One region of the Dyella sp. 01N448 genome, then DNA from elsewhere that is predicted to be linked to it. Evidence: predicted binding sites of a transcription regulator. Region 1 holds the regulator's gene; the other holds the start of a gene.
What was found. Region 1 encodes sigma-54, which starts transcription at its own class of promoters, with help from an activator protein. Its sites were predicted from a motif close to TGGCACGNGCNTTGC; they were not measured.
Positions count from the first base shown of each region.

Region 1 (4,352 bases):
GCGGTCGTGACCGGCAACCTGGCCCATATCGAGCAGCTCGACGACGCCGGCAACCTGATGCAGGGCGATGCCTTGCAGCTGGACTACGACAACATCAACGGCATTGCGGTGCTTACGGGTAACGCCGTGGTGCGCCAGCAGGGTCGCGGTGAGTTTCATGGCGACAAGCTGGTCTACAACACGCAGACCTCGCTGATCACCGGCGAAGCCGCCGGCGACGGCCTGGTGCACGGCGTGATCCTGCCCAAGCAGAAGCCCGCAGGGGCTCCGGTGCCTGCCGCTACGCCGCCGAAGCCGGGCACGCCGCCAGCGCCGCCGCAACCGGCCACGAAACCGGCCGAGGGCCACTGATGCTGTCTGCTGAAGGTCTGCAAAAAAGTTTCAAGGCGCGGCAGGTCGTGCGCGACTTTGCCTTTTCCATCCGCGAAGGCGAGGTGGTGGGTCTGCTCGGCCCCAACGGCGCCGGCAAAACGACGTGTTTCTACATGGTGGTCGGCCTGATCGAAGCCGACGCCGGCACCATCAAGCTGGACAAGCAGGACATCACCGGCCTGCCGATGCACCAGCGCGCCAAGCTCGGCATCGGTTATCTGCCGCAGGAAGCCTCGGTGTTCCGTCGTCTTACCGTGGCCGACAACATCATGGCGGTGCTGGAACTGCGTGAAGGCTGGGACGAGAAGCGTCGCACCAACGAGCTGGAAAGCCTGCTGGACGAGCTCAAGATCGCGCATATCGCCGACCAGAAGGGCATCAGCCTGTCCGGTGGCGAACGTCGCCGCGTCGAAATTGCACGCGCACTGGCCGCGCATCCGCGTTACATGCTGCTGGACGAACCGTTCGCGGGCGTCGACCCCATTTCGGTGGGCGAAATCCAGCGCATCGTGCGCCATCTGAAGGAACGCGGCATCGGCGTGCTCATCACCGACCACAATGTGCGCGAGACGCTGGGCATCTGCGATCGCGCGTACATCCTCAACGACGGTGAAGTGCTTTCGCGTGGAACGCCAGCACATATCCTCGCCGACGAAAAGGTCCGCGAGGTGTACCTGGGTCGCGAATTCCGCCTGTAACGGCTGCGGAACAGCCGACCGTCAGGGCTAAATCTGAGGTAGTACGCGATTTCGCCTTCGACCTATGGCCGACCCAGGAGGCAAGAGTTAGGATGACCTTCACGTTCATCCTGACCGGCTGGCATGAAACCCGGACTGCAGTTTCGCCTCAATCAGCAGCTCACGCTGACACCACAGTTGCAACAGGCCATTCGCCTCCTGCAGCTGTCGCAGCTTGAGCTCGAGGCTGAGCTGCGTCAGATCGCCGAAAGCAATCCCCTGCTCGAGTTCGCCGACGACAACCCCGACAATCTCGAGGGTGACGAACGCGAGTCCGAGCCGCCGATGGATGCGATACCGGTCAGCTCGTCCAGCTCCAGTAGCAGCAGCGATACCGTCGACGACGCCGAAGCACCCGAATGGGGTGATGTGGAGCGCGACGGCGGCAGCGACGATCCGGTCGACTTCTCGCTCAGTGGCGCCTCTTCGCGCAACAACAACGCGGACGAAGACGGTTTCGAGCCGCAGAGCGCCGCGCAGGAAACGCTGCAGGAACATCTGCTGTGGCAGCTCAACCTCACGCATATGAGCGCGCGCGATCGCACCATCGCCACGGTGTTGATCGACGCACTCAATCCGGATGGTTATCTCACCGAAAGCATGGAGTCGCTGATCGCGGCCCTGGCCACCGACGTCAGGGCGACCGAAGCGGAAGTGGAGTACGTGCGGCACATGCTGCAGCGCTTCGATCCCACCGGCGTGGCAAGCATCGACTTGCGCGACTGCCTGCGCGTGCAGCTTGAGCAGTTTGATGCGGACACACCGCAGCGCGAACTGGCCTTGCGCATCGTCGACGCCGAACTGGAATTGCTCGCGCGCAACGACATCGCACGGCTTGCGCGCAAACTGCGCGTGAGCGAAGACGATACCGCCGCTGCAGCCGTGTTGATCCGCAGCCTCGATCCACGGCCGGGCGCGGCACTCGATATCACGCCGGTCGAATATGTCGCCCCCGATGTCTATGCACGCAAAGACGTGGGTCGCTGGCGGGTCAGTCTCAATCCCGATTGCCAGCCGCGACTCGGACTCAACCAGCACTATTGCGGCCTGATCGCCCAGGCCCGCGGCACCGACGCCAGCTGGATGCGCGGACAGCTGCAGGAGGCGCGCTGGCTCATCAAGAGCCTGGAATCGCGCGCTGAGACGCTGCTGAAGGTGGCCGAAGCCATCGTGCGCCGGCAGAGCGCCTTCCTCGATTACGGCCCCGAAGCCATGCACCCCCTGGTGCTGCGCGAAGTGGCCGAGGAAGTGGGCATGCACGAATCGACCATTTCACGTGTAACTACCCGCAAATACATCCATACGCCGCGGGGCACGTTCGAACTCAAGCATTTCTTCTCCAGCGGCGTGTCCACCGAAGACGGTGGCAGTGCGTCGGCCACCGCCATCCAGGCCATGCTGCGCAAGCTGGTCGATGCCGAGGACCCGCGCAAGCCGCTGTCCGACCAGGCCATCGCGGAGGAGTTGCATCGCAAGGGCATTCAGGTTGCCCGACGCACCGTCGCCAAATACCGCGAAGCCATGCGTATTCCCAGCTCCAGCGAGCGCCAGCGCGCTGGCTGAACGAGTTTGCCCGCGTCTGCGGCAAACCGCCCCGGGAACTTGGCGGCAAAAAAGGCGTCCCCATACTCATAGGTAAGTCGATACGACGGGAAATCTGTCATGTCTGAGGCGTGAAGGTCTTTCTAACGCACAGGCAACTTCAGAGGTGCATAGTGACTATCCCGACTTGGTGAGGAGGCCTGAGAAAACCTTCGCAATACCGGAGTTTTCAAAGGTGTGTCGGCCACGACATGGGCGTCCGGCGCATCGATTCCAGCCGCGTCTGCGGCAAGTACCAGAGGAGGCGCAACATGCAAGTTCAACTCAGCGGTCAGCAGATTGAAGTCACCCCGGCCCTCCGGGATCACGTGAACAACCGGCTTGACCGCCTCACCCGCCTCGATGAGCGCATTCTCAGCCTGAGCATCGTTCTCTCCGTGAACAAACTGCAGCAGCGCGCCGAGGGCACGCTCAATGTCACGGGCAGCACCCTGCACGCCGAAGCGCTTGAGAATGACATGTACGTCTCCATCGACGTGCTCTTCGACAAGCTGGTGACCCAGTTGCGCAAGCACCGCGAGAAGATCTGCGACAAACATCAGCGCGCCGCCCGCGAGGAGCGCCTGTACGGCTGATCTGTGCCAGGCCCGCCCGGCTCCGGGCGGGCCCTCTGCCTCATCCAAGGCGTCCGCCGGTGCGAACTGGCACAATGTCCATGTAGCTGCCCTGTTCCGGCGGCGCAAAGGACAAAGCTTGGACCGGCTCTCCGCCCGACAACTCTATGACAGCGTTCACGAGCGCATGGCCTTGCGCTGGGTGTCCGGCATGCGCGGCGAATCGCGCGCGCTCGAACAAGCCGCGACGACCACGCGCCGCCCCTCGCTGATCGGCTACCTCAACGTCATCTATCCGAACAAGATCCAGATCATCGGCACCGAGGAGCTGAACTACCTCGACAGCCTCGATTCGCGCCAGCGCTGGGAGGCGATCAACAAGATTGCCGCCTACCAGCCGGTGGCGATGATCGTGACCAAGGATCAGGCCATCCCCAGCGACCTGCGCGAAGTGGCGGAAGAAACCAATACGCCGCTGTGGATCAGCTCCAAGCGCGGCCACGAGCTGCTGACCTGGATGCAATACCATCTGGCGCGCATCCTGGCGCCCAAGGTCACGCTGCATGGCGTGTTCCTGGAAGTGTTTTCCATCGGCGTGCTGATTACCGGCGAATCGGGTTCGGGCAAAAGCGAGCTTGCGCTGGAACTGATCAGCCGCGGTCATCGACTGGTCGCCGACGACGCCACCGAATTCACCCTGATCGCGCCGGACGTAATCGACGGCACCTGCCCCGAGCTGCTGCAGGACCTGCTGGAAGTGCGCGGACTGGGCGTGCTGAATGTGCGCGAGATGTTTGGTCACACTGCGGTCAAGCCCTCCAAATACCTTCGCCTCGTCGTGCACCTGAAACCGCTGCGCGAGGGGGAAGACACCGATGGACTCACCCGCCTCACCGGCGATATCGGCCACCGCGAAATCTTCGAGGTGCCGGTGCCGATGATCACCATCCCGGTGGCGCCCGGTCGCAACCTTGCCGTGCTGGTCGAGGCCGCCGTGCGCAACCACGTGCTCAAGAGCAAGGGCATCGACCCGGCACAGACTTTCATCGACCGCCAGGCGCACCAGATGCGCCGGCTGCCTCCGTGG
Region 1 covers NZ_JBFTQX010000008.1:141,032-145,383, reverse strand. The annotation lists gene lptA (lipopolysaccharide transport periplasmic protein LptA) at 1-351, shown strand, start outside; gene lptB (LPS export ABC transporter ATP-binding protein) at 351-1,070, shown strand; gene AC1DKY_RS15335 (RNA polymerase factor sigma-54) at 1,194-2,672, shown strand; gene hpf (ribosome hibernation-promoting factor, HPF/YfiA family) at 2,963-3,286, shown strand; gene hprK (HPr(Ser) kinase/phosphatase) at 3,405-4,352, shown strand, end outside.

Region 2 (4,352 bases), on a different contig from region 1:
GCAGCGTGCAGGGCTTTCTGGTGGCCGAGCCGCAGCGGCTGGTTCACTGCGATGGCGAATCACTGGCTGCGCCGTCGGCAGCGCTGGGCTTTGGCAGTCGCGTCAATGCCGTGACTCGCGTGGACGGCTCCTTGGTCGCCGTGGTCGACGTGGAGCATGTGCTGGCCACGCTCAATGCCAACACCACCGAATTGTCCGCGCCGATGCAGCGCATCGCGCGCGTACATGATCTGCAGCCGCGGCGGGTGATGGTGGTGGACGATTCGCTGGTGGCGCGCAACCAGCTGGTGAATCTGTTCCGCCAGATGGATGTGGAATGCGTGGTCGCCCAGGACGGACGTGAGGCGCTGGAGCGGCTGGAGGCGCTGGCGGAAACGCCTGGCGAGGAAAGCGTGACCCTGGTGGTGTCGGATATCGAGATGCCGCGGATGGATGGTTACGCGTTGACGCGGGCGATTCGCGAAACGGCGTCGCTGCGGTCGCTGAAGGTGGTGTTGCACAGTTCGATCAGCGGGATCTTCAATGAGGCGATGGTGCGCGAGGTGAATGCGGATCGCTTTGTGGCGAAGTTTCAGCCGGATTTGTTGGCGCAGACGGTGTTGGAGTTGATGCCGGAGAGGTTTGAGGGGTTTTGAGGGTTTGTTGGGGTGTCGCCAACGCTCCGATCTGCGCGTCTTGCTCCCTCTCCCCTCTGGGGAGAGGGTTGGGGTGAGGGGCCAATCTAGCCTCACCCTCCGCAGCTACCCCGGTCCTCTCTTGCTCGTCATCCCGGCGTAGGCTGGGATTCACTAGCGAAAGTCCCCGGTTGTTGCCCTATCGCCAGCGTGCCGCCTACGCGGCGGGCGTTTCGTCTGCCTGCCGGCAGCCGAGTTACTTTCTCTTGCTTGCCCAAGAGAAAGTAACCAAAGAGAAGGGCCCCCCCGGACGACGCGCCTTCCGGGCCTTTGGCCCTCCAGGTGCGCGTGCGGGTTACGGGGTTTTTCGACAGGACATCCCTGTCCTGTCGAAAAACTGGCCGCATCCATGCGGCCACCCTTCGGGCTGTTCCTCCACCCGCCCGCCGCGTCATACGGGGACCCCGGTGGCAGAGCCAGATCAAGAGCCCAATACCCGGCGTTGCGGGGCCGAGCAGGTCTTTTGTAGGAGCGCACTTGTGCGCGACCAACCGGAGCGATGCACCGCGGCGCCGCGGTCGCGCACAAGTGCGCTCCTACAGAGGGGTTCGTACGTTGTAGGCCGCGTGTTAGATGCCACGATCCGCTCTTTGTAGGAGCGCACCCTGTGCGCGACAAACCTACGGAGCGGTGCACTGCAGCGTGGCTGTCGCGCACAGGGTGCGCTCCCACAGACAGGCAGGGTGCGGCGATGGCTGGAGGGCTGGGTCGCTCGAAAGTGCTCCGCTGAGACCCTCCCGAGCCCCCGCGTCAGGAAGCCGCTACCGCCCGCGTCGAAATTCCGACTCCCACCCGAAAACCCACTCCAAGGCCTTGCGCAAAATCCGCGTAAACCCAGCAACGGTGCGGCCTCCCAGCCGTCTCCTGAACCGTGGCACGCAAATTGCTCAAACCGTCCCGCGGCCTCCGCCGCAGGAGTGAGTGATGAGTTCGATCAACGACAACCTGTTCGGATTGCACACGCAGGCGCTTGATACGTGGCAGCGGCGCAGTGAAGTGTTGGCGAGCAATCTGGCCAATGCGGACACGCCGGGATACCTCGCGCGCGATGTCGACTTCAAGAAGGCCATGGCCAATGCGAGCGGCAACAGCAACACGCTGGCCATGACGATTACGCAGCCGGGGCAGATCAATCCGCAGGCGCAGTCGGCGCAACAACTTGCGTATCGCACGCCCACGCAGCCCTCGATGGACGGCAATACGGTGGACACGCAGGTGGAGCAGGCGAACTTCGCCGCTAACGGCGTGCATTACCAGGCAAGCCTGTCCTTTATCACGGCGCAGATCCACATGCTGCGCACGGCCATCACCGGAGGCCAGAGCTGATGTCCTTGTTCAAGATCTTTGATGTCTCCGGTTCGGGCATGGCGGCGCAGTCGCTGCGGCTCAACACGGTGGCGTCCAACCTTGCCAATGCCGACAGCGTGTCGAGCACGCCCGAGGGCGCGTATCGCGCGAAGGAGCCGTTGTTCTCGGCGGTGCAGCGCGCGATGGGCGGCGCCAAGAACGCCGATGCGGACAGTTCCGTGGGCGTGCAGGTGAAGGGCGTGACCGAGAGCCAGGCCGATGTGCAGGCTCGTTACGAGCCGGGCAACCCGATGGCGGACGACACGGGTTACGTCTATGGCAGCAACGTCAATCCCATCGATGAGCTGGTGAACATGATCACGGCGTCGCGCTCGTACCAGAACAACGTCGAGGCGATGAATACCACCAAGCAGCTGATGCTCAAGACACTCGACCTCGGCAAGTAAGCCGGCAGGAAACCCCATGTCCACGATTCCAAGCAGCACCAGCAATACCAATACGAACAACTCGAGCAGTTCCAGTTCGAGCAGCTCGTCGAACGTGAACTCGGCGCTGTCGAGCACGATGACGCAGGCTGATTTCCTCAAGTTGATGACGGCCCAGCTGCAGGCGCAGGACCCGACCAACCCGGTCGACAACTCGCAGTTCGTTTCGCAGATGGCGCAGTTCAGCCAGTTGTCGGCCACGCAGCAGCTCGATACCGACCTGCAGACGATGAGCAGCAATGTCACGTCGAACATGCAGACCTCGCAGGTGCTCAGCTCGGCGAACCTGGTGAACCGTGATGTGCTGGTACCGGCCGGCTCGGCCGCCTTTGACGGCACCGACGCGATAAAGGGCGCCATCAATGTGACCGCCGCGAGCAGCCCGACGGTGCAGGTGCTCGATGGCAGCGGCAACGTGATACGCACGATTGCCCTGGGTGCACAAAGCGCGGGCCTGGCGCAGTTCAGCTGGGACGGCAAGGACGACAGCGGCAATACGGTGGCCAAGGGCACTTATACGCTGCAGGCGAGCAGTGGCTCGGGCAGCGCCAGCACCTCGTTGGACACCTATGTCTCCGGCACGGTGACGGGCGTGGGTTATGGCGGCAGCACGCTGGGCACGTACTTGCAGGTATCGGGCGTGGGCGGCGTGCCGCTCAGTCAGGTGGCACAGATTCTCTGACGCTACACGCGTCCACTCACACGAGGAATAGAACATGGCACTCAACACGGCGCTCAGCGGCATCAACGCTGCCCAGTCCGATCTCAACGTCATCGCCAACAACATCGCCAATGCGAACACCACCGGCTTCAAAGGTTCGCGTGCGGAGTTCGCGGACATCTTCGCGGTGACCGGCCTCAATCTCAATTCCACTGCGGTGGGCAGCGGCGTCACGCTGCAGGACGTGGCGCAGCAGTTCAATCAGGGCGACCTGCAGACCACCGGCAACAGCCTGGACCTGGCCATCAATGGCAATGGCTTTTTCGCGGTGAACAACGGCAGCGGCGTGCAGTACACGCGCGCCGGCGATTTCATCAAGAACTCCAACGGCTTCATCACTTCGCCGGATGGTTCGCGCCTGCAGATCTACCCGCCCAACGGCAATGGCGGCTTCGACATGAGCACGCTGTCCGACTTCAGCTGGCAGACCGCGCAGAGCAGCGCCACGGCGACCTCGTCGATCACCTTGTCGTCGAACCTGCCGGCCAGCGCCACCGTGCCGACGAATCCGTTCAGCACCACCGATTCGACCAGCTACAACAACGCGGCGCCGGTCACCGTGTACGACTCGCAGGGCGGTTCGCATCAGGCCACGATCTACTACGTGAAGACCGGCACCAACACCTGGAACGCCAATCTCTATGTGGACGGCCAGAGCGCCGGCACGCAGCCGATGACGTTCGACAGCACCGGCAAGCTCACCACGCCGACCACCGGCACGCTGGCCTTCAACCCGGTCAATCTGGGCAACGGTTCCTCGCCGCTGACGCTGTCGCTCAACGTGACCAATATCACCCAGTTCGGTACAGACTACTCGGCCGCCCCGATCATCCAGAACGGCTTCGAAGCAGGCACCTTGTCGGGTCTGGACATCGACGAAAAGGGTGTGGTCACGGCGACCTATTCGAACAACCAGAGCACGCAGATCGGCCAGGTGGCCATCGCCAACTTCGCCAACGTGCAGGGCCTGCGCCAGCTGGGCAATACCACCTGGGTGGCGAGCACCGATTCGGGCCCGGCCACGATGGGTACGGCGAACTCGGGTGAGTTCGGCACCATCGAGTCCGGCGAGCTGGAAAGCTCCAATACGGCTGACACCACCGCGCAGCTGGTCGACATGATCCAGGCCCAGCGCAACTACCAGGCCAATGCGCAGGTGTTGTC
Region 2 covers NZ_JBFTQX010000011.1:85,539-89,890, reverse strand. The annotation lists gene AC1DKY_RS17055 (chemotaxis protein) at 1-635, shown strand, start outside; gene flgB (flagellar basal body rod protein FlgB) at 1,599-2,000, shown strand; gene flgC (flagellar basal body rod protein FlgC) at 2,000-2,428, shown strand; gene AC1DKY_RS17040 (flagellar hook assembly protein FlgD) at 2,445-3,149, shown strand; gene flgE (flagellar hook protein FlgE) at 3,184-4,352, shown strand, end outside.
Region 2: flgB (flagellar basal body rod protein FlgB) is a predicted target of sigma-54. The motif match lies at 1,547-1,561, and genes of this name have one in related genera.